3 regions of the Lysinibacillus sp. NPDC048646 genome follow, and region 2 is predicted to be linked to each of the others. Evidence: riboswitches for the same ligand, from Rfam matches in the RefSeq annotation. Region 2 holds a riboswitch; each other region holds the start of a gene.
The links. A riboswitch is a leader RNA that binds a small molecule or an ion and turns the genes downstream of it on or off. The one in region 2 is predicted to bind S-adenosylmethionine.

Region 1 (7,606 bases), on a different contig from region 2:
GATTTTAATGCAAAATGAAACGATTCAATGGGGCATTATCAGCGGGCGTACTTTTACGGGACATGCTCATGATCATGCCTTTTCCTTTGATAGCTTGCTGATATCGATAAGACGTGTACACTGAACCTTGACCACTGTGCAGGGTACATCCCTCGGGTAAAGTACCTAGTTGGGATAAGGTATCCAACACAAAATCAGTATCTTGGCAATCACCGATCGAATAGGCGATAATCTCCCCATTATATAGGTCTTGAATACTTGAAAGATTCAATTGTTTCTGACCATACGGCAAGTAAGTAATATCGGTTACGAGCTTTTGTAAAGGTGCACTTGCCTCAAAATTACGCTTAATTAAATTATCAGCGATATAGTAGGGTGTGTAGTAAAAAATCCATCTGTTTATTTTGATGGTCAACAAGTAATATAGCTAAGTTGAGCGTGACTTCAAAGGTTTTGAAGCACGCTTTTTTCAATTGAATTGGCGAGTGGGTTGTCAAAATCTTATCGGTTGATTGTTGTTACATCATTACACTATAGTAAAATAAATGTATCCCTCATCGATAGTAATTGTATAGGCTGTAAAATGAATAATTGAACAAGGGTGTGAGTTCAGGGGATACTAAAAGTAAGGAGATGCGCCTTACAAGAACGTTCCTCATTGAGCAACGTAAGTGCTTCTATGGTATGTCAAACGTGAGGGAGATTCCTTCTTATTTAAGTAGAAACAGAACAGAGATTTTATAACATCACAAATGAAGAATGTCACAACTTTTTAGTAAGATTCGACACAGTGTATGAAATTATAGATGCATTGAATAATATAGAAAGACATTAAAAATTTAGGAGTTGACAACAGTGTTCTCTTTTATAGATTTGAATGGCCACAAAGTAGATTTAAGCTTTACAAGAGGTGAGTTTAAGGTGGAGCCTAAACATGTGCTCGTCTTTTTAAAACATGATAATAAGTGGCTATGTACGATTCATAAACGTCGTGGCGTGGAAATTCCAGGTGGGAAGTTAGAACCAGGCGAAACATTAGAAGAAGCAGCCGTACGTGAAGTATTTGAGGAGACAGGTGTACACGTGAAAAATCTAACATGGTTTGCGGAATATGCTGTTCATGATGAAATATTATTTTGTAAAACAGTCTTCACTGCACGATTTGCAGGTCAAGAGGAAATTGACTTTGATTTAGAAACATCAGGTATGATGTGGCTGACCGATGAAGAATTTGCAAACCATCCAAACTTAAGCTTTCATATGAAGGATGAGGGCATGCAGAAAATGCTAGAGGAAGTGAAGCGTTATGACAACAAATGGTGAAATAGTGGGAAAACGTGCCTATCCTTCACCCAATCCTGCTATTCGTTTAACTGAAATTACATATATGTCACAGGGGTTACGAGTGAAGGGCTTATTAGCTGAACCAAAAGCAAGTGGTACATATGATGGCTTTTTATATTTACGAGGTGGCATGCAAAACATAGGCATGGTCAGACCAGCGCGAGTGGCACAGTTTGCTGCACAAGGATTTATCGTCTTTGCGCCATATTATCGCGGTAATAGAGGTGGCGAAGGTCGCGATGAATTTGCGGGTCAAGATCGTTTCGATGCCGTTTATGGTGTAGATGTATTAAAACGATTTTGTAATGATAATATCCATGTATTTGGGTTTTCACGTGGTGGGATTATGGCACTTTGGACAGCCATTTTACGAAAGGATATTACTTCTGTGGTCACATGGGCAGGTGTTTCTGATGCAACCGCAACATATTGGGAGCGTACAGATATGCGACGTATGATGAAGCGTGTTGTAGGAGGCACCCCGAATCGTGCTCCTGAAGCTTACGATGCAAGGACCCCGTTATTTGAGGTCGAACATATTACAGCACCTGTCCTCATTATTCATGGACTACGCGATGAAAATGTTGATATTGAACATGCAAGACAACTAGAATTTTATTTAAAGGACGCTCAAAAAATTTATGAGACATGGTACTATGAAAAATTTACACACTTTTTCCCTTCTGAGGTGAATCGATTAGTAGTACGAATGCTATGTAATTGGATGAAGGTACAATAAATAGTATGGGGGCTGTCCAAAAAGTAAAAATCGTCGTAGACTTCTTTGGAAAAGCTAGGGCAGAGACCCAACAGGAAGATTATGGGGAACGAAGGCTAAAATTGTCACGTCCTCCTTGACAATTTATCTTGCTGACGCTTCGCTTTCGCACAAAAAACAACCTGTTGCTGACGCTTCGCTTTCGCACAAAAAAAACCTGTTGCTGACGCTTCGCTTTCGCACAAAAAAAACTGTTGCCCTGATGTGGCTCGTGCCTTGCCCGCGGAATGCGAAGCGGGTTTTTGCCATATAGGAAACGATTGTTATTGTTTGAAGGACTTTTGGGACAGTCCCCTCTTTTGTAGAAAATTAATGTGTATTTCCAAATTTATAGGAATGATATATAATTCAATTGTAATATATTTACTATTGGAGGTGTTGTGAAGTGAGTTCCATTAATTTGAAAAAGCAAACTGCTAAGCTCGTATTAGAGAAAAAGAATTTAAAGGGAGTTGTAGCACGTGTTGGAATAGTACTAGACATTTCAGATTCTATGCGTAAGCTTTATCGTCAGGGAGTCGTTCAAGAAGCTGTAGAACGAGTACTTGCAGTCGCGAGTCAGTTTGATGATGACGGGGCATTGGATGTCTGGGTATATGATAATGAATTTTCAAGATTACCAGCAGTAACAGAAAAAGATTTTGTTGGATATGTTGAGCGTGAAATTCTAAATAATGTAGGTGTACATAAATTTGGGCGAAATGATGAGCCACTTGTTATGGAAGATGTTATAAAAAAATATGTGAATGAAGAGCCAAGTCAAGATCCTGCATTTATTGTTTTTATTAATGATGGTGGATGTAAGAATGGGATAAAACGCTTCATTGTAGAATCATCTACTAAACCGCTATTTTGGCAGTTTGTAGGTATAGGGGATTCGAACTTTGATGTTTTACGTAAACTAGATTCGATGGAGGGGCGCTTCATTGATAACGCCAATTTCTTTCATCTAGATAGTATGGAAACGATAACTGATGAACGCTTATATGAGCAATTACTTGATGAGTTTCCAATGTGGCTGAAAGGTGCGAAAGAAAAAAGAATTATATAACCAAGATAAGGTAGCCGTTGAAGCGAAGAAAATCGTCTTTTGAGACTGCCTTTAATTATGTTCAGTGATAGTAAAAGAAAGATTTTGTACTTCCGCTTTTTATTTAGCTTTCTCTCGTGCTATCATTAATTTGTTAGAATTTTCTATTATTAGAAGGGGTGAAGGAATGGAGCAATTACTTGTGGATGTTGGTGGAAGAGATTTGGCGGTTACACTTGATGGGCAAGGAGACAATACCATTGTATTTTTACACGGCTTAACTGGACATCAGCATAATTTTTATCATTTAGTTCAGTTGTTAAAAGCAGACTTTAAAACGGTATCTGTGGATTTGGCAGGGCGAGGGGAAAGTGACCCATCAGAAACGAGTTCTGTATTACAACATGCTAAAGATGTATCCATATTACTAGAAAAGCTAGCAATCAACGAGCCGATACTTATCGGACATTCAATGGGTGCATTTATCACATCGATTATTGCTAGTGAGCATCCACATGTGAAAGGAGTAATTTACTTAGATGGGGCATGTAAAATTGACCCTGCACTTAGTGCAATACTACAGCCCTCACTTGGTAGACTGCACAAAACGTATTTGTTTAAGGACCAGTACTTACAAGAAATGCAGCAATTATATACAATGTTAGGTATCACATGGTCTGAAGAGATTGAGCAAGCGGTGTTGTACGAGGTTGTCGAGATAGATGGTATTTGGAAGAGTAGAATGCATGTCCAAAATATAAATGAGGATTTGCAAGGTTTTGCAGATTATGATCCGAAGGCAATAGCAGCAAAAGTTGCGAGTCCTGTGCTTTTAGTGATGGCGACCGGTGCAATTGGCCCATTACCTGCATTGTTTGCAGAACCGCTATTTCAAGATACAGTGAACTATACAAAAAATATTCAAACGTTTGTAACATCGAGCAATCATTACTCCATGGTAGGCGATAAACAGCCAGATATGAATCAGGCTATTTATGATTTTGTGAGATCATTATAAAGGAAAAAGAGGAGACGAATGTATTCGTCTCCTCTTGGCGTCTAACTTATTTTAATGGCCCACCAAGTTTTGTGATGGCTTCAGATACGTTTGAAAATTTCTTGAAGTTGTCGTTGAATAGACCAGCAAGTTCAGCAGCTTTTTTATCATAAGCAGCTTTATCAGCCCATGCATCGCGTGGGTTAAGCACTTCTGTTGGTACACCTTCAACAGCTGTTGGGATGTGTAAACCGAATACAGCATCTTGAATTGTTTCTATGTTGTTTAATTTCCCATCGATTGCAGCATGTACCATTGTACGCGTGTAAGAAAGCTTCATACGACTACCAGTGCCGTATTCGCCTCCAGTCCAACCAGTATTTACTAGGAATACTTGTGCACCGTGCTCATCAATTTTTTGACCTAGCATTTCAGCATACACAGTTGCTGGAAGTGGAAGGAATGGAGAACCGAAACATGTAGAGAATACTGGTTCTGGCTCTGTTACACCACGTTCTGTACCAGCAAGTTTTGAAGTGAAACCGCTTAAGAAGTGATACATTGCTTGTTCTTTTGTTAATTTACTGATTGGAGGTAATACACCAAATGCATCAGCTGTTAAGAAGACGATTGTTTTTGGATGACCTGCAACAGACGGATCAACAATATTTTCGATGTATTGGATTGGATAAGCAACACGAGTATTTTCTGTTAAAGAACCGTCATCATAGTTACATACGCGAGTCTCTGGGTCAACTGCTACGTTTTCTAAAACAGAACCGAAGCGAATAGCATTGTAGATTTCTGGTTCATTTTCAGCAGAAAGGTTGATTGTTTTTGCATAGCAACCGCCTTCGATGTTGAATACGCCGTTATCAGACCAACCATGTTCATCGTCACCGATTAATTTGCGGTCAGCATCAGCTGATAATGTTGTTTTACCAGTGCCAGATAAGCCGAAGAATAATGCTACATCGCCAGCTTCACCAACGTTTGCTGAACAGTGCATTGAAAGGATACCTTGTTCTGGTAATAAGTAGTTCATAATACCGAAAATAGATTTTTTCATTTCACCAGCATACTCAGTACCACCGATAAGGATGATTTTCTTTTCAAGAGATACAATGATGAAAGTTTCAGAAGCTGTACCATCGACTGCAGGATCTGCTTTGAAGTTAGGAGCTGAGATAACTGTGAAGTCAGCAACATGAGAAGCTAATTCTTCTTTTGTTGGACGGATAAATAATTGATGACCGAAAAGATTGTGCCATGCGTATTCATTAATTACTTGGATGCCAAGTTGTGAGTCTTTGTCAGCACCAGCAAATCCTTTGAATACGAATAATTCGTCACGTTCTTTTAAATACTTGACAACTTTTACATATAAATTGTCAAATACTTCAGACGAAATTGGTCGGTTTACTTTTCCCCAGTCAATTTTATCTTTTGTATCTGCTTCTTCTACCATATATTTATCTTTAGGTGAACGACCAGTGTATTTACCAGTTTCTGCACGCACTGCGCCATCTACTGTTAACATTGCTTCACCACGAGATGTAGCTTTTTCAACTAATTGTGGTACTGAAAGTTGAACGTTAATGTTCCCGCCGCTTAATAATTCCTTCAGTTCGTTTGCAATTTCTACTGAATTCATCGATTAAATACCATCCTTTTTTATAGTATTCCCTTGTGTTCGAGGGAGTTTTTCTTAATTTCAAAAATAGTATAACACAATTGCTTAAATAATCTATACTAATTCAGAAATTATTTTTGTGATTTTATTACTTTTCAAGAAAACGACATAAAACGATTGACAACGTTCTACCTTTTACGTAAGATGAGAAATTGAACGGATACTCTTATCCCGAGCTGGTGGAGGGTCAGGCCCTGTGAAACCCGGCAACCTGCATGAACTATTTCACGACATGCGTTGGTGCCAACCTGATGCAAGGGGAAAACCCTTGAACGATAAGAGTGAAAGGTTACGAAGTCATTATTCCTTTCCTCATGTATAGTACACGTGAGAAAAGGATTTTTTTATTTGTAAAAATGAATGTAAAGGTAAGTATATGCACTTCTTTCCTTATTATAATGACGGATCTTTCGAAATCCTCGTGTTAAAAGCAACAACTGTTTTTTTGTGCGAAAGTGAAACGACAGCAACAACTGTTTTTTTGTGCGAAAGTGAAACGACAGCAACAACGGCTTGGAGTTCAACCCTTTAGGGGCGAACTTGACATGTGGGTAATGAGTACCGTATTAATTTCGCAAATACTATTTGTAAGAGTAATAGGAGGGAAACCAAATGACAAACCGTCGACTGTTTACATCAGAGAGTGTAACAGAAGGACATCCAGATAAAATTTGTGATCAGATTTCGGATGCCATTTTAGATGCCATTTTAGCAGAAGACCCAAATGCACGTGTAGCGTGTGAAACAACTGTAACAACAGGCTTAGTATTAGTAGCAGGGGAAATTACTACTTCTACTTATGTAGATATTAAAGGCATTGTCCGCGATACTGTCGCTGAAATTGGCTATACACGTGGGAAATATGGTTTTGATGCTGAAAACCTAGCTGTACTAGTGGCGATTGGTGAGCAGTCACCTGATATAGCGCTAGGTGTTGACCAAGCATTAGAAGCACGTGAAGGTACTATGACAGATGCAGATATCGAAGCCATTGGAGCAGGTGACCAAGGGCTAATGTTCGGGTACGCTTGTAACGAAACGCCTGAACTTATGCCGTTACCAATAAGTTTAGCGCATAAATTGTCTCGTCGTTTAACAGAAGTACGTAAATCAGGTGAATTAGCATATTTACGTCCGGACGGTAAAACACAAGTGACGATTGAATATGATGAAAATAATGTTCCTGTTCGTGTGGATACAATTGTTATTTCAACTCAGCATGATGAAGAAGCAACACTTGAACAAATTCAAGCAGATTTAAAAGAATCAGTAATTGCACCAGTTGTTCCGAGTGAATTACTAGATGCTAATACGAAATATTTCATCAACCCAACAGGCCGTTTCGTAATCGGTGGACCAAAAGGTGATGCAGGTCTTACTGGTCGTAAAATTATCGTCGATACATACGGTGGTTATGCTCGTCATGGTGGTGGTGCATTTTCTGGTAAGGACGCTACAAAAGTGGATCGTTCAGCAGCATATGCAGCACGTTACGTAGCAAAAAACATTGTTGCAGCCGGCTTAGCAGAACGTGTTGAAGTACAGCTTGCCTATGCCATTGGTGTAGCACAGCCTGTATCCATCGCAGTAGACACGTTTGGGACAGGCAAAGTAAAAGAAAGCGACATCGTAGAATGGGTTCGTGAGCTATTCGATTTACGTCCAGCTGGTATCATTAAAATGCTTGATTTACGTCGCCCTATCTATAAACAAACTGCAGCCTATGGTCACTTTGGTCGTACAGACTTAAACGTGCCTTGGGAA
Region 2 (7,606 bases):
ATCTAAAACATTTAATATGGCCGGCTGGCGCATTGGATTTGCCGTTGGGAACGCTAAAATAATTGAAGCTATCAATATCATTCAAGATCATTTATTTTGTAGCCAATTTCCTGCTGTTCAGCAGGCAGCCGCAATAGCACTTACTTCCTCGCAAGATTGTGCAATTGAGCTAAGAGCAACCTACGAGCGTCGTCGAAACGTTCTCATAGAAGAATCCAAACGAATTGGCTGGCAGGTTACAGCACCAAAAGGCTCATTCTTTGCATGGTTACCTGTTCCACTAGGTTATACAAGTGAGCAATTTGCTGATCTGTTACTCGACAACGCTGATATTGCCGTTGCCGCGGGCAATGGCTTTGGTGATTATGGTGAAGGCTATGTCCGTGTTGGCTTACTTGTCAGCGAAGAACGTTTACGTGAAGCTATCATTAGAATTGAGAAATTAAATTTATTTAAGTAAAATGATGGACTGTCCAATCAGCGTGTTTTACACCTATTGGACGGTTTTTCTTATCTATTTACTTATTTTTCGTGGACTCTCTAATCCCTCTTCTAACGGATAAAATTGAACATGTCCCGTTTCTTCATCGAAACGTCGGATATGCTGTACACCCCGTACTTCTGCTAAAACAACATCTGCGGTAATGACGGGATTCCCACCTTTAACAAAATGGCCGCCAGACACACCTCCCCATTGATCACTCATCGATCCATGAAAATGGGTTTCATATACACCATCCCGCTTACAGATAACGCCAGAACCTTGAATAAATTCAAGTGGCCCTTCTTTTTCAATTACTTCACTAAAACGTACTTTGATTTTAGATGTCTCATCCGGGACTAAATACACAAAATTACTTTTTTGAAAACTACCGATACAGCTAACAATTGTTGCTGATTCAATTTCGTTCTCTTCACATACAGCCTCAATTCCCTCAATGATATCTGTCCCCATTAAGATGCGTGCACTAATAACCTTCCCAAATGACCCTACCCCATAATTAACTCTTACAGACATAGATTTACCTCTTCCCCCTGAATAAATTATATTTACATAGAACGGGGGACTTTCACGCCCAGCACTCACGTCTTTACAGGCAGTTTCTATCCCCTTAACACTAAATCTAATATAGTTTAATTTTATAAAATATTAAAAATATTTATTGACTTAATATAACCTATAAATTATATTAGTTCTATCGGATTTACAAAAATACTATAAATCTCTTATCAAGAGTAGCTGAGGGACTGGCCCTATGAAGCTCGGCAACCCCCCTTTTTGGGAAGGTGCTAAATCCTGCAAACGATATTCGTTTGAAAGATAAGAGAGGACATCTTTTCATGAGCCTCTCTTAAGTTTATAAGAGAGTTTTTTTTATTTTCAAAAACCGATAAAACAACTTTGGAGGTAATTTTTCATGAAAAAGAAAAGCAAATTTTTAGTAGGTTTAGCAAGTCTCACATTAGCAGTGGCATTAGTCGGTTGCGGTAGTAAGGAAGACAGCAAAGGTAATGGTGAGGCTATTAACGAAAATAAAATCGTAGTTGGCGTAACATCTGGCCCACACGAACAAATTGCAGAGGTAGCTGCGAAAGTAGCAAAAGAAAATGGCTTAGAGGTTGAATTAAAATCATTCTCTGATTACGTTTTACCGAATACTGCATTATCACAAGGTGATTTAGATGCGAACAGCTATCAACATGAACCGTTTCTAGATACATTTAACAAAGACCATGATACAGATTTAGTGCCTGTTGGAAAAACAATTTTAAATCCAATGGGTGTATACTCTGAAAAATATAAATCATTAGATGAAATTCCTGACGGTGCAACATTTGGATTGCCAAATGATCCGACGAACGGAGCTCGTGCCCTATTCGTTCTGCAAGAAGCAGGCTATATCAAATTGAAAGAAGGCACTGGCCTGACAGCATCTATTCACGATGTGGAAGAAAACAAAAAGAACTTCAAATTTATTGAATTAGAAGCTGCACAAATTCCAAAGCAATTAAGTGAAGTAGATGTCGCGGCTATTAATACAAACTTCGCATTAGATGCTGGTATCAATCCTAAAAAAGATTCCATTCTTTTAGAATCTACTGACTCACCATATGTAAACTACATTGTTGTGCGTGCTGAAAACAAAGAAGACCCAACGATTAAAAAGTTCGTTGATGCTTATCAATCGGACGAAGTACGTAAATTTATTGAGCAAGAATTTGATGGTTCTGTAATAGCAAGCTGGTAATATAACACGACAAAAGTTACCGTCTAAACGGTAACTTTTTCCTTTAGGAAGGAGAAATCACATGATTCAATTACAAAATATATCAAAAGAATTCAAATCAAAAAAAGGTACTGTCAAAGCGGTTGATGGCATTAATCTTCATGTGAAAAAAGGTGAAATTCATGGGGTTATCGGCTACAGTGGTGCCGGTAAAAGTACACTCATACGATGCGTGAACTTATTAGAACGTCCTACAGCTGGGAAAGTATTTATTGATAACGTGGATATTACAACGCTTTCATTAAATGCCCTTCGCCAAACACGTCAAAAAATCGGCATGATTTTCCAACATTTTAATCTCTTAAAAACAGCAACAGTCTACAACAACATTGCCGTACCGTTAAAGCTGCTTGGTTATAACGACAGTGAAGTGAAAAATCGTGTTGCTAAGTACGCTGAAATTGTTGGCCTGACAGAGAAATTAGATAGCTATCCAAGTCAATTATCAGGTGGTCAAAAACAACGTGTCGCGATTGCTCGCGCACTTGCACAAGAGCCAGAAATTTTACTAAGTGACGAAGCAACGAGTGCACTTGATCCTGAAACAACTGATGCTATTTTGGAGCTATTACTTAAAATCAACCGTGAGCTTGGCATTACGATTTTGCTAATTACGCATGAAATGAATGTTATACAAAAGATTTGCGATGACGTTTCGGTTCTTGAGGCTGGTAAAGTCGTAGAGTTTGGCTCTGCTATTGAGCTTTTTGCAAGACCCCAACATCCAACGACTCGAAAATTTTTAAATACTATTTCACAACGTAATTTATCCCCTACGCTAATCAAACAGTTAAATGTTTCAGGCAGTGTCATTCGTTTAACTTTTTTAGGCGAAAGTACTGGAAAGCCTTTACTTGCCGAAGTAAGCAAAATTTATGATGTACAGCCAAACATTTTAACAGCCAATATTATTGAATTAAAAAATGGCATTGTCGGTAATATCGTTGTCCATTTAAACGGTGAAGTACATATCGTACAAAAAGCACTTACGTTTTTCACAGAAAACGGCGTAGCCATTGAGGAATTGGGAGGCGAACTACATGGATAGCATTCAAAACTTCTTTACAGATTGGTCACACATTATTGGGAAATCTATGATTGAAACCTTTCAAATGGTCGGTATTTCTTTATTGTTCTCCATTTTAATCGGGATTCCTTTAGGGCTTTTAATCGTTTTAACACGCCCTGGACAATCCTTTGAAAATAAATTTTTGTATCAACTTGTCAATTTACTCATTAATATCGTCCGTTCTGTACCATTCATCATTTTACTATTCTTCATCCTTCCATTTACGAAGATAATCGTAGGGACAACGATTGGCGTAAAAGGTGTTATTGTACCACTTGTCATCTATACTGCCCCTTATATTGCTCGTTTAATGGAAACAGCGCTTTTAGAAGTGGACGCTGGCGTGGTGGAAGCTTATACAGCAATGGGTATTAAACGTCGTCATATTATTTGGCATGTATTACTACGTGAAGCTCGTCCATCTATTATTTTAGGTTTAACAATTGCTACAGTCGGTCTGATTGGGGCAACTGCAATGGCAGGAATGGTTGGTGCTGGTGGACTAGGTGACTTAGCATACCGTTACGGTCACTTACGCTATGAAGTTGATGTGATGTATGCAACCGTCTTTATTTTAATTATTCTTGTCCAAAGTATTCAATCACTTGGTAACCGTTTTGCTGCAAAACTAAAGAAAGATTAGTAGGAGGATTCGCATGACAAACGAAATATATGTAGAGAGAAATGGCTATATTGCTACGTTAGTTTTAAATCGTCCTGATAAACGTAATTCTTTATCGAGAGAAATGTTCCAAGCCGTTTTAGATAACCTTGAAAGTTTACGTGAAGATTCTTCTATTAAAGTACTGATTGTGCGCGGCGTAAATGACATTGCCTTTTGCTCAGGCGCTGATATTCGTGAATTTTTAGATATTCGTTATGCAGCTGAAAACGCTAAAGCTTACAACGAATTAGCATTGAAAGCTATTGATGCACTCTATAAATTCCCACAGCCTACAATTGCAATGATACAGGGCTTAGCTATAGGTGGCGGTTTGGAATTAGCCAATGCTTGTGATTTCAGACTAGCGACGCCAAAAAGTAAGCTTGGTATTACAGCTGCCAACATTGGTATTGTCTATAACCTTGAAAGTACAAAAAGACTAATCAATATTGTCGGCGTTGCGAAAGCAAAAGAGATTTTATATACAGCCAATATCTTTACAGCTGAAGAAGGCAAAAATATTGGCTTAATTACAGCATTACATGAGTCAGAACAAATTGAAGAAGCAACATTACAGTTTGCCAATCATTTATTAAGTAAATCATCTGTTGCCAATGCTGGCATTAAAAAAATTATTCAAGCGATTGTAGATGGCGAGACCGAAGAAAACGAAGAGTTAGCACAAATAATTCTTGATTCATTTAGCTCTGAAGATTACAACGAAGGCATTCAAGCATTTTTAAATAAAAGAAAGCCCATTTTCAATAAATAAGCGAGGTAGTAAAGATGACAAACACAACAAATGGCGATTTACTATTAAAAAATATTAACGCACAAGCCCCCTTCCCTATTTCCTTTGCCGATTTAGAAAAGGCTGTTGCTGAAAAAATCGATGCGGGCCCCTATGGCTATGTGCGCTCTGGTGCAGGTGGCGAACAAACTTTACGTAATAACCGAGCCGCTTTCGAAAAATATTCTATCATCCCACGCTTTTTAAACAATGTATCGAACATTGATACATCTATTGAATTATTTGGAAAAACATATCCAACACCATTGTTATTTGCACCTGTTGGTATGAATAAGATGGCACATGAAGATGGCGAACTGGCTGTCGTTCGAGCAGCAGATGAATTAGATATTCCTTATATTCAAAGTACGGTTTCTAGTTACGCGCTTGAAGATGTCGCTCAAGCAGCTCCAAATGCGACGAAATGGTTCCAATTATATTGGTCGACCAATGAAGAAATTGCTTATAGCATGGCTAGTCGGGCAGAAGCTGCCGGCTTTGAAGCAATTGTCTTAACTGTGGATACAGTTATGCTCGGTTGGCGTGAGGAAGATGTACGTAATCAGTTCTCCCCTTTAAAACTTGGTTATGCACGCGGAAATTATGTCAATGATCCTGTTTTTATGGCCTCTTTGCCTGATGATTCTTTTGAATCTTATGTGCAAGGTGTGTTGCAAAATGTGTTCCACCCTACATTGAATTGGGAAAATGTGCGTGAATTAAAACGCCGTACAACATTACCTATTTTGCTAAAAGGTATTTTACATCCTGAAGATGCAAAATTAGCTGTAGAAAACGGCATAGATGGTATTATCGTTTCAAATCACGGTGGTCGCCAATTAGACGGTGTCATTGGTTCGCTTGATGCACTTCCTGCAATTGTTGACGTGGTGAATGGACAAATCCCTGTAATTTTAGACAGCGGTGTTTACCGCGGCATGGATGCGCTCAAAGCACTGGCTTTAGGGGCTGATGCAGTAGCAATTGGTCGTCCTTTCGTTTATGGACTAGCACTTGCTGGACAACAAGGCGTCGAAAAAGTAATGACGAATTTATATGATGAATTAAAAGTTTCAATTGCATTAGCAGGTGCTACTTCTGTGAAGGCTTTGCGCAATGTCACTTTGGTGAAGAATAATGGGGTTGATGGCAAATGAAACAAGCATTAGAAGGATTAAAAGTAGTGGACTTATCACAAGTACTTGCCGGTCCTTATTGCACAATGGTGTTGGCGGATATGGGTGCCGAAGTCATCAAGATTGAAAAATATCCACATGGAGACGATACTCGGTCAATGGGCCCCTTCATTAATGAAGAAAGTCATATGTATATGATGGTCAACCGTAATAAGAAAGGTGTTTGTATCAATTTAAAAACGCCTGAAGGATTAGATTTATTCAAAGAGCTGATTCAGTCCGTAGATGTTCTTGTAGAAAATTATCGTCCCGGTGTGACAAAAAAACTTGGTATTGATTATGATACATTAAAAGCGATCAATCCCGGGCTTATCTACTGCTCCATTTCGGGCTATGGACAAACAGGGTCTTATAGTCAAAAAGGCGGCTACGATATTATGGCACAGGGACTTAGTGGCTTAATGCATATGACGGGTGAACCTGATGGCAGACCTGTCAAAGTTGGTTTTGCAGTTAATGATATTGCTGCAGCTCAAACAGCTCTACAATCTATATTAATGGCCTATATTTATAAGCTTCGAACAGGGGAAGGACAATATGTGGATGTATCACTTGTAGAATCTGGACTTGCTTGGACCGTTTGGGAAGCTGCTGCTTATTTCGGCAAAGGTGAATTGCCTGAACGTACGGGCACCGCACATCGTGTATCCGCACCCTATCAAGGCTTTAAAACGAAGGATGACTATATTTTAATCGGTGCTGGTAATCAAAAGCTGTGGGAAATTTTCGCAACCAACGTCGTGAATCGACCAGATTGGTTAGACAATCCGTTATTTGCAACAAATTACTTACGTGCTCAAAATGTGAAAACATTAGAAGCAGACATCGAAAGCGAACTCTTGAAACACAGCGCAACGCATTGGTTACAGCTATTAGACAAATACGGCGTCCCTTCAAGCCCTATCTATTCATACGAGCAAACATTAAATGACCCACATATTTTAGAACGTGGTATGGTCCTTTCTTATCAGCATCCTACCGCTGGCAAAATGCGTACTCTGGGCTTTCCTGCAAAATTCTCTAAAACACCAGGTCAGTTGACAAGTGCCGCACCTACTTTAGGGCAACATAATGTTGAGATTTTTGAAACATTGAATGTGTCAGATGAACGCATTCGAAAGCTAGAATCAGCGAATGCAATCCACTCAAAATCTTAAAAAATAATCGCAATGGCACTATTGACGATTTAAAGTGCTATCCGTCATTTCGGCCAAGCTATCCATCACTTTAGCGATTCTATCCTTTACTTTGGCTAAACTATCCGTCATTTCAAAAATCAAATTAAAATGGGGCACCTCACAACTGAGGAGCCCCGTTTTTTTATTGAATAACCCCTAATTCACGACCTACTTTTTCGTAAATCGCTAGTGCATCGTCTAACATTTCTTTTGTATGTGCCGCTGTTGGCATATTACGAACACGACCTGTACCCTTTGGAACTGTTGGGAAAACGATTGATTTTGCATAAACGCCTTCTTCAAATAGGCGGCGAGAAAATGTCTGTGTAAGCTTTTCATCACCAATAATACATGGCGTAATCGGTGTTTCAGAATCTCCGATATTAAAGCCTAACTTCGCAAGTCCTGCTTTTAAATAATG
Region 3 (7,606 bases), on a different contig from region 2:
AGTTTTTCGGTCCGGTTAAATGTAGTTGATAAAACGCTAAATCCAGCCATTCTTCAAATTTATAACCTGCATTTTTGATCGTTCCTGCATATTCAAAACCCAATTTTTCATGAGCTTTAATACTTCCTACATTCACGGCATCAATACCCGCTACAAGTGTTTTGACCCCTTGCTCCTCGGCAATTCGTATTAATTCACGCATCAGCTTAGTCGCAATACCTTTCTGATAATGTTCTTTATGCACATATACCGAATGCTCCATCGTATGCTTGTAACCAGGGTATGGACGGAACTGGCTATATGTAGCAAAACCTGCCACTTCTCCGTCTTCCTCAAAGACTAACAGTGGATTACCTGATTGTTTTTGCTCGTCAAACCATTGTCTCTTTTCATTTAATGATTGCGTTTCATAACGATATACAGCTGTACTCGTTAAAATGATGTCATTGTAGATATCTAAAACCTCGGGTAAATCTTTTACTTCCATTAATCGAATCATCGTCTACACGTCCCTACTGTAGGTATTACACATAATCAATTACGTCTTAACGTAATTGATGTCATGAGATTTTGAATTGAACAAGCCCAATTCAAAATCCGTGACATCCGCCGAGGCTTTTACTTTGGTTCTTACTACGTAAAGTCAAACCTTTTGTCTTAACATTACACGTTAAAATATCGTGCATCTGGATGTGCAAACACAATCGCTGACACAGATGCTTCCGGCTCCATCATAAAGCCCTCTGTTAGCTGAACACCAATATCCTCTGGCTTCAATAAGCCGAATAATTTCTCTTGGTCTTCTAAGTTTGGACACGCTGGGTAGCCAAATGAGAAACGCTGTCCTTGGTATTTCGCTGCAAAACGGTCGCGCATCGTGAAGTCTGTTGCATCAGAGAATCCCCATTGGTCACGAATTTCTTGATGCATTCGCTCAGCAAAACCTTCTGCTAATTCAAGAGCCGTTGATTGCAGCGCATGACTTTCTAAGAATTTCCCTTGTTCTTTTAACTGTCGTGCCGTTACCATCACACCTTGTCCTGCTGTTACAACCATGAGTGCAATATAATCCATTTCGCCACTTTCTACTGTTTTTAAGAAATCTGCCAGGCACATAAAAGGCTCAATCTGTTGACGTGGGAATGTAAAACGCTCTATTTCTGTTTTACTATCTGCTGGATCATAAATCACTACATCATCACCATCTGCTTGCGCTGGGAAGAACTGATACATGCCTGATGGTTTCAGCAAGTCGCTTTGTAGATAGTCATCTACTAAATCTTTTAGTTCTGTAGCACGAGAATCCCCAGCTTCTAGTAATTGTTGTACTTGCCCTTTTAAGCCTAAATGATGACCAATTAATGTGCGCATATTCACGTAAGGATATAAATGAGAGACAGAATAATCCTTTTTCACATGGCGACGAACATCCGCTGGTAAGAAAACACTCGCATCCTTGACTGTACGGGCAGGCTTAACTGTTACTTCTTTCACAGGGCGAGCCGCACGTTTTTCATCGGCCTCTAATCGTTTTTGACGCGAGTCTGCAATTTCTGCTAAAAAGTGCTTTCGAGTCTCCGTACCCATTAATAGATTTGCTTGCTCTAACCCTTGCATCGCATCCTTAGAATAAATAACAGGACCATCATATTCGTTAGCAATTTTCGTTTCTGTAAAGCGACGAGACAATGCTGCACCACCTACTAAAATTGGGACATCAATACCCGCTTCCTTAAAGTCCTGTGCGGTAATAACCATTTGTTGTGCAGATTTTACAAGTAGGCCAGAAAGTCCGATGAAATCAGGCTTCTCCTTGCGAACGGCTTCGATTAACTGCGCTGGTGTAACTTTGATGCCAAGATCCACTACCTTAAAGCCGTTGTTACTTAAAATAATATCCACTAGGTTTTTACCGATATCATGCACATCGCCTTTTACAGTAGCAAGCACCATTTTACCTTTGCCTGCGCTTTCTTCATCTTTTTCCATGAATTGCTCAAGATGTGCTACTGCTGCCTTCATAACACCTGCTGATTGTAGAACTTCCGCCACGATGAGCTGATTATCGTTAAATAAGCGACCTACCTCAGCCATCCCTTTCATTAATGGACCATTTATAATATCAAGTGGTGCATCATAAATTTCACGAGCAGCGTCTAAATCTTCAATTAGCCCTTCCTTTGTACCCTCTAAAATATAGTAAGCTAAGCGACCTTCCACTGTTTTTGGAATATCCGCTTCAGTTTTTTCTTTCTTCTTATCACGATAAAAATCGGTGAATACTGCAAGTGTTTCATTATTCGTATTGAATAATAAATCGTTAGCAAGCTTAATTTCCTCTTCAGGAATCGACGCATAGCGCTCTAACTTTTCCGTATTGACAATCGCATAATCTAAGCCAGCTAGTGTACAGTGATATAGATAGACGGCATTCAAAACCTCCCGACCTACTGGTGGTAAACCGAATGAAATATTACTAACACCGAGCACTGTCAATGCTCTTGGCATTTTTTCTTTGATTAGTCGAATTCCCTCAATTGTTTCAAGTGCTGAACCAATATATTGCTCATCTCCTGTACCAACTGGGAACATTAAAGGATCAAAAATAATGTCTTCTGGTGCTAGATCCCATTTCTCCGTTAATAATTGATAAGAACGTTCGGCAATTTCTAACTTGCGCTGACGATCTACCGCCATACCTTGTTCGTCAATTGTACCGACAACTAATGAGCCACCATATTTTTTCACAAGAGGCATAACCGCATCAAAACGTTCCTCGCCATCCTCAAGGTTAATGGAGTTAATGATGGCCTTACCTTGAGAGAATTTCAACGCTTCCTCAATCACTTTTTCATCTGTTGAGTCAATTACAAGTGGCACTTTCACCTTTTTCACGACCTCTTGCATGAAACCACGCATATCTGCTAATTCATCACGGTCAGGGTTTGCTAAACAAATATCGATAACATGCGCGCCATTTTTCACCTGCGCACGGGCAATTTCTGCTGCTTCCTCAAACTTACCATCTATAATTAAGTTTTTAAATTTACGTGAGCCAATAACATTCGTCCGCTCCCCAATAAATAATGGTCGCATGGAATCGTCATAGACTAATGGCTCGATACCAGATACAACATGCCCGTGTGTCGCTTCAGGTAATTGACGTGGTTTTTCATCTTTTATTGCCTCGCGGATAGCTGCAATATGCGCTGGTGTAGTCCCACAACAACCACCGACAATATTCAACCAACCTTTTTCAGCGAAGCCTTTTAATTTCTGCGAAAGTGATTCTGGTGATTCATGATAGCAACCTTCTTCGTCCGGTAAGCCTGCATTTGGATAACAGCTAATATAGCCAGTAGAAAGCTCTGCAAGTGAACGAATATGGTCTGTCATGAACTCTGGACCTGTTGCACAGTTTAAGCCAACTGATAACGGCTTAATATGCTCAATTGAAATATAAAATGCATCAATTGTTTGACCTGCAAGTGTTGTTCCCATTGGTTCAATCGTACCTGAAATCATCACCGGGATTTCTTTTCCAGTAGTTTCAAAGGCACGTGACACACCTAGTGTCCCAGCCTTTACGTTCAGCATATCCTGACTCGTTTCTAGTAAAAGAAGATCTGCACCTGCTTCTATTAATGCCTTCGCCTGCACATAGAAGTTTTCCTCAAGCTCATCAAATGTAATACCACCGGTTACGGATAATGTTTTGGTTGTCGGTCCCATCGCTCCGGCCACAAAACGAGGCCATGCTTGTGTCGAAAACTCATCCACAACCTTACGAGCAATTTCCACAGCACGCTTATTAATTTCTTCGGTCTTTGCGCCAAGATTATATTCATTTAATACGATTGGTGTACCCCCAAACGTATTTGTACAAATAATGTCTGCACCTGCTTCTAAATATTTTCGGTGAACCTTATCCAGTACATCCGGTCTTGTTAGCACAAGATTCTCATTACAACCATCAAGCTCCTCACCGCCAAAATCCTCTGCAGATAAGTTTTCATTTTGTAGCATTGTACCCATTGCGCCATCAAGAATTAAAATTCTTTTCTCTAGTTGCTCTTCAATTAAGTGCTTAGCCATCTATACGTACCCCTTTTTTCTGTTCATCCAATTGCTCAATATATTGCATCAACTCTAGCGTCATATCATAGCGTAAAAATGGTGTTATTAAGTAAATACCATTGAAATATTCCGCCGCTACTTCTACTAATTCTTTTGCAATCTCAATTCCTTCTAACGTTGCACGATCCTTATCGTCACCACAAGCCTTCATGCGTGCTAATGCATCCTCAGATAATTTAATACCTGGCACTTCATGGTGTAAAAACTCTGCACTCTTATAGCTCGTAACGGGCATAATTCCAATATAAATCGGTGCGTCTAAATGCTTCGTTGCCTCGTAAATTTCTACAATCTTTTCCTTCGTATACACAGGCTGTGAAATGAAGTAATCTGCACCATGTTCAATCTTCTTCTCTAATCGTACCACGGCACGGTCCAATACACGTACATTCGGATTGAATGCTGCCGCTACCGAGAAGTTAGCCTTTTTACGAAGTGGCTTTCCAGAGAATGATACTCCTTCATTCAACTGCTTAATAAGTTGTATAAGTTCCATTGAGGATACATCATAAACACTTGTCGCACCTGGGAAATCGCCCACCTTTGTCGGATCCCCAGTAACTGCTAAAATATCATGAATCCCAAGTGCATTTAGGCCCATCAAATGCGATTGCAGACCAATTAAATTACGGTCGCGGCATGTAATATGCGTCAGTGGTCGTATACCTTGTGTTCCCTTAAGCAAAGCGCCCATCGCAATATTGCTAATACGCGGGGATGCTAAAGAATTATCTGCCATCATCACCACATCAGCGCCTGCATCGTAGAGCTTTTTGGCCCCATCCATAAAACCGTCAATTTCTAAATGTCTTGGTGTATCTAATTCTACAATGATAGAACGCTCACGTTTGACCTTTTCATGTAACGGCTCATACGTTGCGGGTTCTGCCTCACGAACGATTTCAACCTTTTCTGGCTTTGCATATTTTTCTTCAACAGGTGCTAGCTCTTCTAAGTATTTTTTAGCTGCAGCAATATGCTTGGGTGTCGTCCCACAACAACCACCGATTAAACGTACGCCTTGATTTCGTAGAGCAACTGCCGCTCGACCAAAGTAATCTGCTTCTGACTCATATACGACACGTCCATCCTCCACATCTAATAGAGAAGCATTCGGATATGCTGACATAAATGCCTTATCAGGAAGCTCTACCCCTTCGAATGCTTGAATTGTATGATGGGGGCCTAATCGACAGTTAACACCAACCACATCCGCACCAAGTGTCTCTAACTCATGTAAGGCATGATTTAATGTCATCCCGTTTTGCAGTATCCCCGGCTCATGCATGGATACTTGTACAATAATCGGTAAATTTGTTTTTGTCCGTAACATGGATAATGATGCTGTTAACTCTTCAAAATCATAATACGTTTCTAGTAAAAGGCCATCTGGATTACCTGCAAGTAACACTGTTGCCTGTTCTTCAACAGTCATTAAAATTTCTTCTAATGTTGCATCACTTTTACGAATACCACGGATTCCTCCGATTGTACCAAGTACAAATTGTCCACCATCTGCTGCTGCACGCTTGGCAATCGTAATCGCTGCTTCATTGAACTGCTGCACACGTGTTTCTAACCCATATCGAGCTAATTTAATCGCATTGGCACCATATGTATTAGTTTGGATAATATCAGCGCCAGCCGCAATATATTCACGATGAATCTTTTCAATTAATTCTGGTCGTTGTACATTCATTTCTTCGTGGCAGTACTCCAAACCATAACCATATAGTACAGTGCCTATTGCACCATCTGCTGTTAAGACTTGTGTTTTTAACTTTTCAAGCAATCCCATAAAACGTAACCTCGCTTCCCTTGTTTTCAAAATAAAAATATAAAAAGCCTTCTTTCACAAAAAAAGAAGGCTTTAACGAATCGTAATTGTTTTTTCCTTCTCATCTTCGGACCAAAAAGGTCTTCTGGATTTAGCACCTGACACGAAGTTGGTTGCTGAAGCGTCGCAGGGCCAGTCCCTCAGCTTCTCTTGATAAGAATGTAGTATGAATTTTTTAAATAATTAAAAGAATCATATCGTTTACAAACGATAGAGTCAAGACTATTTCACGTAACAAAGGATTTTTCACACGAAATAAATGTTTTTTGAGTTTTCCCTAAAACTTAAGATAATTTTTCAGCTAGCTCTTCACCGATTTTTTTACCATTTTGAATACAAGCACCGATCCCTACGCCGAAATAAGAACAACCTGCAATTGATAAATTAGGATATCTTTCTGCAAGTTCAGCTGTTAATCCTTTTAATGCTTCTTGATGAGCTAAATCATATTTTGGCATTTGATCAATCCATTTCGTAACATTCACAACAGTTGGGTTTTCCTCAATACCTAAGCTTTTTCGTACATCCTCTAGTGCTACAACAGCCAATTCTTCATCTGTCATTGCACATAATTCCTCATAGGCAGGGTTAATGCTCTTATAAAACAATCGTACAAGTAATTTACTGTCTGCTGATGTATGCTGCCATTTTCTGCTCGTCCATGTTGCCGCATTGCATTGTAAATTCGAATTATGTGACACAATAAAGCCCGTTCCGTCTGCTGGGAGGACAGCATCCGGTACATCAAAGCCTAAATAAATCGTAATCGCTGATGCGGTATTAAATTTTTCAAAATAATTATTTAATGACGTGTCTTGCAATAAATATTGTACAGCCTCGTTAGGCAATGCTAAGACGACATGATCTGCTTCAATCGTTACACCATTTGCTAACGTAACACCATAGTGGCCCTCCTCTTTCTTCACCTGTGTTGTCGCTATCTCTTTGACAATTTCTACATCCGTTAACGTTTCTTCAAGTCGGTCAATAAGTGATGACAAACCTTTTTTAAATGAAATAAATTTTTTATTTGTAGCTTTTACAAATTGCTCGCGATTCGCATCAAAGCCTTTGATCACACTTCCATAGTCATTTTTATAGTCGATTAAGTACGGTAACGTTGAGCCAATGGATAGCTGATTTAAATTCCCTGAGTATACCCCAGCTAGCACTGGTGCTATTTGATTTTTCACAAGTTCCTCGCCTAAATAGTATGTTAAAAACTCGCCAATGGAGCTTTCTTTTGTAAAACCTTCATTTGGCATTGTTAAATCTTTCAATGCTTCTTGCTTTCCTGCTGCTGATACAAGTGTGCTAGCTTCAAGAGAGGCTAGACTCATTGGAATACCAAATGTCGAGTCTGCCGGAATGGCATGTAATTCATTATTTGTATAAATATAAGATATACCGGTTTCGTTGAATACAAGTTCTTCTTCAAACTCAAGCTCCTGCACGAGCTCCATGACTCCTTTATGTCGAGCCACGATGGAATCTGCTCCTGTTTCCATGATGAAGCCTTGCTCATATGCAGAATGGAGTTTGCCACCTAAGTATGCATTTTTTTCAATGAGCACTAGTTTTACATCCAAGCCCTTTTGCTTCACCTGGCGTTGTAAATAATGCATCGTACAC

Region 1: another riboswitch for S-adenosylmethionine. It lies ahead of metK (methionine adenosyltransferase); the one in region 2 lies ahead of ACQKII_RS07245 (MetQ/NlpA family ABC transporter substrate-binding protein).
Region 3: another riboswitch for S-adenosylmethionine. It lies ahead of ACQKII_RS18715 (bifunctional homocysteine S-methyltransferase/methylenetetrahydrofolate reductase); the one in region 2 lies ahead of ACQKII_RS07245 (MetQ/NlpA family ABC transporter substrate-binding protein).

The regions. Positions count from the first base shown of each region.
Region 1 is NZ_JBNNLZ010000009.1:127,537-135,142, reverse strand. Features, by position in the region: partial or broken gene ACQKII_RS12215 (IS3 family transposase) at 1-376, opposite strand, end outside; gene ACQKII_RS12210 (NUDIX domain-containing protein) at 856-1,323, shown strand; gene ACQKII_RS12205 (alpha/beta hydrolase family protein) at 1,307-2,083, shown strand; gene ACQKII_RS12200 (vWA domain-containing protein) at 2,508-3,173, shown strand; gene ACQKII_RS12195 (alpha/beta fold hydrolase) at 3,340-4,170, shown strand; gene pckA (phosphoenolpyruvate carboxykinase (ATP)) at 4,217-5,803, opposite strand; SAM riboswitch class I at 6,006-6,124, shown strand; gene metK (methionine adenosyltransferase) at 6,455-7,606, shown strand, end outside.
Region 2 is NZ_JBNNLZ010000004.1:145,258-152,863, reverse strand. Features, by position in the region: gene ACQKII_RS07255 (pyridoxal phosphate-dependent aminotransferase) at 1-460, shown strand, start outside; gene ACQKII_RS07250 (PPC domain-containing DNA-binding protein) at 515-1,018, opposite strand; SAM riboswitch class I at 1,225-1,328, shown strand; gene ACQKII_RS07245 (MetQ/NlpA family ABC transporter substrate-binding protein) at 1,419-2,249, shown strand; gene ACQKII_RS07240 (methionine ABC transporter ATP-binding protein) at 2,311-3,336, shown strand; gene ACQKII_RS07235 (methionine ABC transporter permease) at 3,329-4,000, shown strand; gene ACQKII_RS07230 (enoyl-CoA hydratase/isomerase family protein) at 4,014-4,793, shown strand; gene ACQKII_RS07225 (alpha-hydroxy acid oxidase) at 4,808-5,968, shown strand; gene ACQKII_RS07220 (CaiB/BaiF CoA transferase family protein) at 5,965-7,164, shown strand; gene ACQKII_RS07215 (glycine C-acetyltransferase) at 7,328-7,606, opposite strand, start outside.
Region 3 is NZ_JBNNLZ010000021.1:29,622-37,227, forward strand. Features, by position in the region: gene ACQKII_RS18705 (N-acetyltransferase family protein) at 1-499, opposite strand, end outside; gene metH (methionine synthase) at 664-4,095, opposite strand; gene ACQKII_RS18715 (bifunctional homocysteine S-methyltransferase/methylenetetrahydrofolate reductase) at 4,088-5,935, opposite strand; SAM riboswitch class I at 6,033-6,134, opposite strand; gene hemG (protoporphyrinogen oxidase) at 6,259-7,606, opposite strand, start outside.